Regions from separate parts of the Paenibacillus sp. PK4536 genome, predicted to be linked through region 2. Evidence: riboswitches for the same ligand, from Rfam matches in the RefSeq annotation. Region 2 holds a riboswitch; the other holds the start of a gene.
The links. Region 2 has a riboswitch for FMN ahead of PO903_RS12340 (DMT family transporter). Riboswitches for the same ligand answer to the same signal wherever they lie in the genome.
Positions count from the first base shown of each region.

Region 1: another riboswitch for FMN. It lies ahead of ribD (bifunctional diaminohydroxyphosphoribosylaminopyrimidine deaminase/5-amino-6-(5-phosphoribosylamino)uracil reductase RibD); the one in region 2 lies ahead of PO903_RS12340 (DMT family transporter).

Region 1 covers NZ_CP126313.1:4,395,539-4,398,972, reverse strand. Annotated here, with positions in the region: gene PO903_RS19540 (amidohydrolase) at 1-1, shown strand, start outside; gene PO903_RS19535 (hypothetical protein) at 106-276, opposite strand; FMN riboswitch at 724-884, shown strand; gene ribD (bifunctional diaminohydroxyphosphoribosylaminopyrimidine deaminase/5-amino-6-(5-phosphoribosylamino)uracil reductase RibD) at 1,347-2,447, shown strand; gene ribE (riboflavin synthase) at 2,490-3,161, shown strand.
Region 2 covers NZ_CP126313.1:2,747,611-2,751,044, forward strand. Annotated here, with positions in the region: gene PO903_RS12330 (hypothetical protein) at 62-934, shown strand; gene PO903_RS12335 (hypothetical protein) at 1,000-1,296, opposite strand; FMN riboswitch at 1,684-1,841, shown strand; gene PO903_RS12340 (DMT family transporter) at 1,978-2,958, shown strand; gene PO903_RS12345 (family 43 glycosylhydrolase) at 3,145-3,434, opposite strand, start outside.

The DNA.
Region 1 (3,434 bases), 1.6 Mb from region 2:
GTAAACTGTAGTTATTCTATTTAGCACATCATGAACTCAAAAAACACCTATACATGATCTGCTTTTTTGGACAGAGCTTATGCATAGGTATTTTTTTATATTGGATTAACGAATAATATAGTGTTGCAAAAAATCTAAAAAGTCTTGTTGCATGGTGCCGAGTGACAAGATTTTTTTGATGATTCGAAACCGCCAGCGTTGACCGTTACTTTGAAATGACCATAAAGCATCCAGCAAACTGCCTGTATTATAATTCTGCTCCTGTAGATCAGTCACTGGAATCTCTAGGGTATGTATGACTTTTGATGAGAAAAAATTAAGAAATAAAATGATTAGCTTATCGTGATTTAGGAGCAATATCGTTTTACTAGAATAGGAGGCAAAACTTTGAGACTGGGCATAACAGATCTGCGTATTGGCTTCTATGTACGGTGTAGTCAGTTTGCGAATAAGCGTTTTGTGGATAAATAGCATCATCAAGCACCTTTCTATGTGAATAATAAAGAACTTACAATGGGCGACAACATACATTATCTAACTATAAAAAAGTCAATTTATTATACAATATTAGTAATAGACAAGTCATGCGATAAGTCATTTTCAAAAGAATAATATTCATAATGACTCTCTACAAAAAAGGTGAAAATGGAGCTTTCTTGATTTTTAATTGTTTCGATGATATGATTTCAGCATCACAGCAAAATCGTGATTATAATTTCATACGTTATCCTTCGGGGCGGGGCGCAATTCCCCACCGGCGGTGTTGAGATCAAGTTTGTATAGGTCTCTAAGTCCGTGACCCGGCTATGTGTTGTATAATCATAGACGGTGGATCTGGTGAGAATCCGGAGCCGACAGTATAGTCTGGATGGGAGAGGGATACAGAAGTCGCTTGCATAGCGATTTCTGAATTAAGATGCACTTATTTGAGTGTATAGTTTACTATTTTCAGGAAGCAATAATCTGTGGATAACAGGTTTATTTGGTCTCTGATGATAGTCTATATATTGAAAATATGTTGATATTGGATCAGTGGATCAAGCTGAGATGATAGTAGATATACAGTTTTGTGCTGTGCATTTACAGACATACGATCGCCATCAAATAAGCACATTCCATTCTTACTCCTATACATGAAGATGTTAAGCCCTGTAAACATTCGGATATTATTCCGGTTTACAGGGCTTTTTGCTTGTCATTGTATCATTTTAACCTTTATAATTTAGTTATTAAATTATGAATAGTAACTAAATATGAGGATACGAATATGTGAAATCATTACCGTATAGATGATCTATTGCATGGTGCGGTATGAAAGACCTATTGTATCGAAGGAGCCCTTAATCATGAACGTAATCAATGATGAATTTTACATGACACTAGCGCTAGATTTAGCAGAAAAGGCTCAAGGGCAGACAGATATCAATCCTGTTGTCGGTTGCGTAGTCGTCAAAGACGGCAGAATTGTAGGGATGGGAGCCCATTTACAACGTGGAACCGGACATGCTGAAGTCCATGCGCTCAATATGGCAGGAGATCAAGCAGAAGGTGCAACAGCGTATGTGACACTAGAGCCATGCAGTCATTATGGCAAAACGCCTCCTTGTAGTGATCGTCTGATCAAAGAAAAAGTGAAGCGAGTTGTGGTGGCAGCAGTAGATCCAAATCCACAGGTAGCTGGTTCAGGTATCGAAAAGCTACGCAGTCATGGGATTGAAGTGGTGACAGGAGTACTGGCTAAGCGATCGGAACGACTGAACGAAACATTTAACAAATATATTACAACAGGGCTACCTTTCGTAACGCTCAAAACAGCTAGTACGTTAGACGGTCGTCTGGCTTCTCGCACAGGAGATAGTAAATGGATATCCAATAGCGATGCTCGTGCGATCGTTCATACGATGCGTCATCGTCATCAAGGCATTATGGTAGGCATTGGTACAGTATTGGCTGATGATCCTGAGCTGACCACACGTACAGAAGTGACAGGTGTTCAGCCGACTCGAATTGTGATTGACTCGCAACTTCGTATTCCTTATACCGCTAAGTTATTAAATACGGAAGTGGCTCCTACGATTATTGTCACAACATATCAAGCGAATCGAGATCGTATCCATGAACTACAAGAACGTGGAATCACAGTCATTATCTGTGGTAGCGGCCCGTATGTGGATCTTCCTTTTGCAATGAAAAAGCTTGGCAAACTGGAGATATCTTCGATTCTGTTAGAAGGTGGAGGTACGCTGAACGGTTCGATGCTTGAAGCTGGATTGATCGATCGAATCACTTTATTTTTTGCTCCCAAAATTATCGGGGGTACATTATCCACTTTTGCATTTGATGGATTTGAAAAAATGAATCAAGCAGTCACTTTAGATGAACTCGAAATAGAGACGTTAGAGGACAATGTCTATATCAGTGGATTACCACGTTATCATCATCTATAACCTTGAAGCAGATCAGCTTTATCGAAAGGAGGATGTCTATCTATGTTCACCGGATTGATCGAAGAAATAGGAACACTGAGACAAAATGGACGACGTGGCGAAACGATGGTATTGGGTATTAACGCATCACGTATTATGGACGGGCTTCAAATTGGAGACAGCGTAGCATGTAACGGGGTCTGCTTAACAGTAACCACGATTGCAGGTTCGATGTTTACAGTAGACGTAATGCCAGAGACCTATCGGTCGTCCAGTCTTAAAGAACTGACGACAGGCAGTCCGATTAATTTAGAGCGGGCGATGATCGCTAACGGACGCTTTGGAGGGCATATTGTACAAGGCCATGTCGATGGAACAGCGCATATTGAGCAGATACAGAGCAACCAGAATGCTGTGATTTTCCAGATTGCACCGACAGATCATGATTTATTTCGTTATATCATTCCCAAAGGATCAATCACAGTCGATGGAATCAGCTTAACGGTAGTATCGGTAACCAGCACTTCGTTTACAATCTCGATTATTCCTCATACTCTTAAAGAAACAGTGCTTGCTTACCGCAAAGCAGGCGACATGGTCAATATTGAATGTGATGTGCTTGGTAAATATGTCGAACATTTATTACAGTACCAATCGAATACAGCTAATGATGCAACCCATCAGAAAAAGCCATCAATCACCAGTCAATTTTTGCAGGAAAATGGATATATGTAAGCGCTTGGCAGTATAAGCGCGAAAGAGTTCAATAAAAAAATGATTTTTGCAAAGCAAAATATCTTACAGTAAGCGCTTGGCAGTATAAGCGCGAAAGAGTTCAATAAAAAAATGATTTTTGCAAAGCAAAATATCTTACAGTAAGCGCTTGGCAGTATAAGCGCGAAAGAGTTCAATAAAAAAATGATTTTTGCAAAGCAAAATATCTTACAGTAAGCGCTTGGCAGTATAAGCGCGAAAGAGTTCAATAAAAAATGATTTTTGCAAAGCAAA
Region 2 (3,434 bases):
CTTCACTGTTACATTGGAGTAGTAGTCAAATGATATTCCACAGACAGGGGAGAATTTGCAAATGAATTTAGGATTGAAGCTCAGTAAAAAAGCTCCATTGGTATTGCTAAGCAGTGTGTTGTTCGCAGGATTGTATATTCCACAATCTACATCTGTTGTCGATGCCAAAGCCGCCAATCTCATACCAACGTATGAGGTTAAATTTATGCTGGATGATGATATTCTGAACAGCGACCTAACGATTCAGTCTGAAGTGAAAGATGCTTTTGATCTACCTGCAACAGCGCAGAAAATTGCGGTAGAGTATTTTGATACTAGTGATAAGCAGTTAGATAGTGAAGGTTGGAATGTACGTTTTCGCAAAAAAGCAGATAAAGATAATTTTGAAATGACGTATAAAAAGCGTTACAACATTGCTAATGGAAATATTGATGCGGCGTTAACTCTAGCGAATCAACAAGGATTCGATGCATCAGATACGAATTATGAAGCTGAAGTCGATTGGGGTTATGGTAAGCAGACGTTAAGTCTTTCTAATGATAAAAAGTCTAAAGCAACCACATCAGGAGCCACATTGCCAGCAGATAGCAAAGCATTGTCTCTACTTGTAGATAATCTTCCAGGTAAATTGAAAAAGTGGAAAGATGGATCAAGCTGGGGTGAAAAGCAGTTAAAAGTGTCTCGTGCTTATGGACCTGTAGTAGCTAGTAAATATGAAGGAACATGGAACGGAATCGATGTGGATGTTGAAATTTGGCCAATTCGCAATGCTTCAGGAACAGGTACAGAGCCAGTGATAGAGATTTCGTTCAAAACTGATGATTACAATACAGCAGCAGCAGATCGTCAACAATTGATGAACTATTTGAATCAAGAAGGTTGGTTAGTACCACAAGATTCACTCAAAACACAATTGGTATTAGATCGTTACTAAGAACATCTATTTAAAAATAGACAAAAAAAGAAGCACCCTGCGAGGTGCTTCTTTTGGTTGTTCTATTAGTATCCGCTGCGTTCCATATTGCCCATACCTGCAAAGAATGCTGCACCGAAAACAAGAAAGATAACAATGTAAATAACAATAACGATTGCTGCCCATAACAGTCCTGCTTTGGCATAGTTAGCTTTGGTAGGATGAGTACCGCCACCAAAAGCCCATACAAATAACATCACTAGATTGACAATTGGAATAGCTAACAATAAAAGTGTAAGCATCCATTCTTTCACACTGATAATAGAAGCAGGTGCATCCGGTTGTGCAGGCGGGTAACCATTGTTTTGCGAATTATAATCCAAATTTTTCTACCCCTCTCAATTATGTACTGAATATTGTGGAAACATGTAAAGCATCTATGATTATACAACTGTTACAGATATGTGACAATAGAGTAATGCAAAAGAAAATAGTTATATTTTCCATTTTTATCGACAAATCTATAAATGTATAGAAACATTCGATCATGACTAGACAGAAATTATATTTGTTGTATAGTATAGTTAATTGATCGGAATTAAATGTTTTAATCTATTGTTAGCTATTTATTTGTACAAAACTATTGCAAGTTACTAAAAGTATCTTTATAATGAGATATATTGAATGTTTGATACAAGAAAGTTTTCAAATCTTGTTTTCATGGTTAAACATGAGAGTAGCTAAATTATACTAACAAACCAAAATCGAATAGAGATCTTCGGGGTAGGGTGCAATTCCCGACCGGCGGTGAACATTTTTTACAAGTGAAAAAATGGTAGCCCGCGACTCATTTTTCGTTTTATAGAGGAATGACTGATCTGGTGAGAATCCAGAGCCGACGGTAAAGTCCGGATGGGAGAAGATCAACCGATAAGCATGCCAGTGTATTGTAAAATACAGTTGCAGGTTTATTTGATCAAGCCCCCGTTTATTGTACGTTGATAACGGGGGCTTTCCGTATGAGATCTCATATTCAAATTCTAATCACGTAGGGAGTTTGAATCATGGAAAATGCAAGTTATAACATCAAAACAGCATCATCAGCTAGACAGCGTCATATTAAAAGTGGATTTTGGCTTGTTTTTGTAGGCGCCGCTTTATGGGGCGTAGATCCACTGTTCCGAATTATTTTGCTGAAAACAATGACTTCAACTCAGTTGGTATTGTTGGAGCATTTGATTGTTTTTCTAGCGGCGGCTCCGGTATTATGGGTGAACCGTGCTGAATTAAAAGGATTAAAAATGCGCCATATTGGAGCGTTATTGTTCTTATCATGGGGTGGATCAGCAATTGCTACGATTCTATTTACGATGGGATTGGCTCATGGTAACCTCAATGCCGTCTTATTATTACAGAAATTACAACCAATCTTTGCGATCGTATTAGCCCGTATTATTTTGAAAGAAGTATTACCGCGTGGATTTGGCTGGTTATTTGCTTTAGCATTAGTCGGTACGTATATTTTAACTTTCGGATTCGCGATTCCGATTGGTCATATGAGTGAATTTGTACAGGTCGGTAGTTTATTTGCTCTAGGTGCAGCTGCATTATGGGGTGGATCTACAGTTATGGGACGCTTAATGGTGGGACAGATGAAATATGAGACCGTCACATCATTGCGCTTTATTATGGCACTACCATTATTGCTTGTATTAACGTGGCATGAAGGTGCAGCTTGGAGCCTATCTGCTGATTCTGGTGGTATCGCAGCGGTATCATTAAATTTGCTAGGTCAAGCCTTATTGCCGGGCTTGCTCAGTCTATTGATGTATTATAAAGGATTGTCGACTACCAAAGCTTCGGTAGCAACATTGGCAGAATTGAGCTTTCCATTAGTCGGTGTCATTATTAACTGGATCGTATTTGGACAATTATTAACATGGGCTCAATTGGTCGGATTCTTGTTAATCTGGGTAGCATTATTCTTTATTTCCAGACGTCAACAACCATCTGATGCCAAAACAGCAGTACCTTCTGCATCATAAGCTCTGTTGTATCAAAAAGAATATGTTCATCTATCTATAAATAGTAACTTTAATATCAAAAATCCTGTCTACCTAGCGAAATTCTGCTATAGTAGACAGGATTTTTTTAGTTTGTATAAGACAGAGATGTCATAAGATATCGAATATTCAGTAGCTTGTCATCTCAAGCCTGAAAGTATTCTATATTTATTGAATACGTACTAGATCGAAGAAGTCTAACTCTCCATAACCATTTCCTTTACTAAAACGAATTGTATGATTACCTGCTGTCAACGATAGACGTTGCGTTGATAATCCCCAATTTTCCCAACCTTTATTCGTAATAAAAAAGTCTGTTGCATTATTGCTATCGACAGAAAGGCGCAGAGTAGACCAATCCAGTCCATCGGTGCCATTGCCTGTACGTGCAGCTAGCATATAGGTTCCTGTTGTAGGAACATTCACAGAATATTGTACATAACTGCCTGTTGTATCAA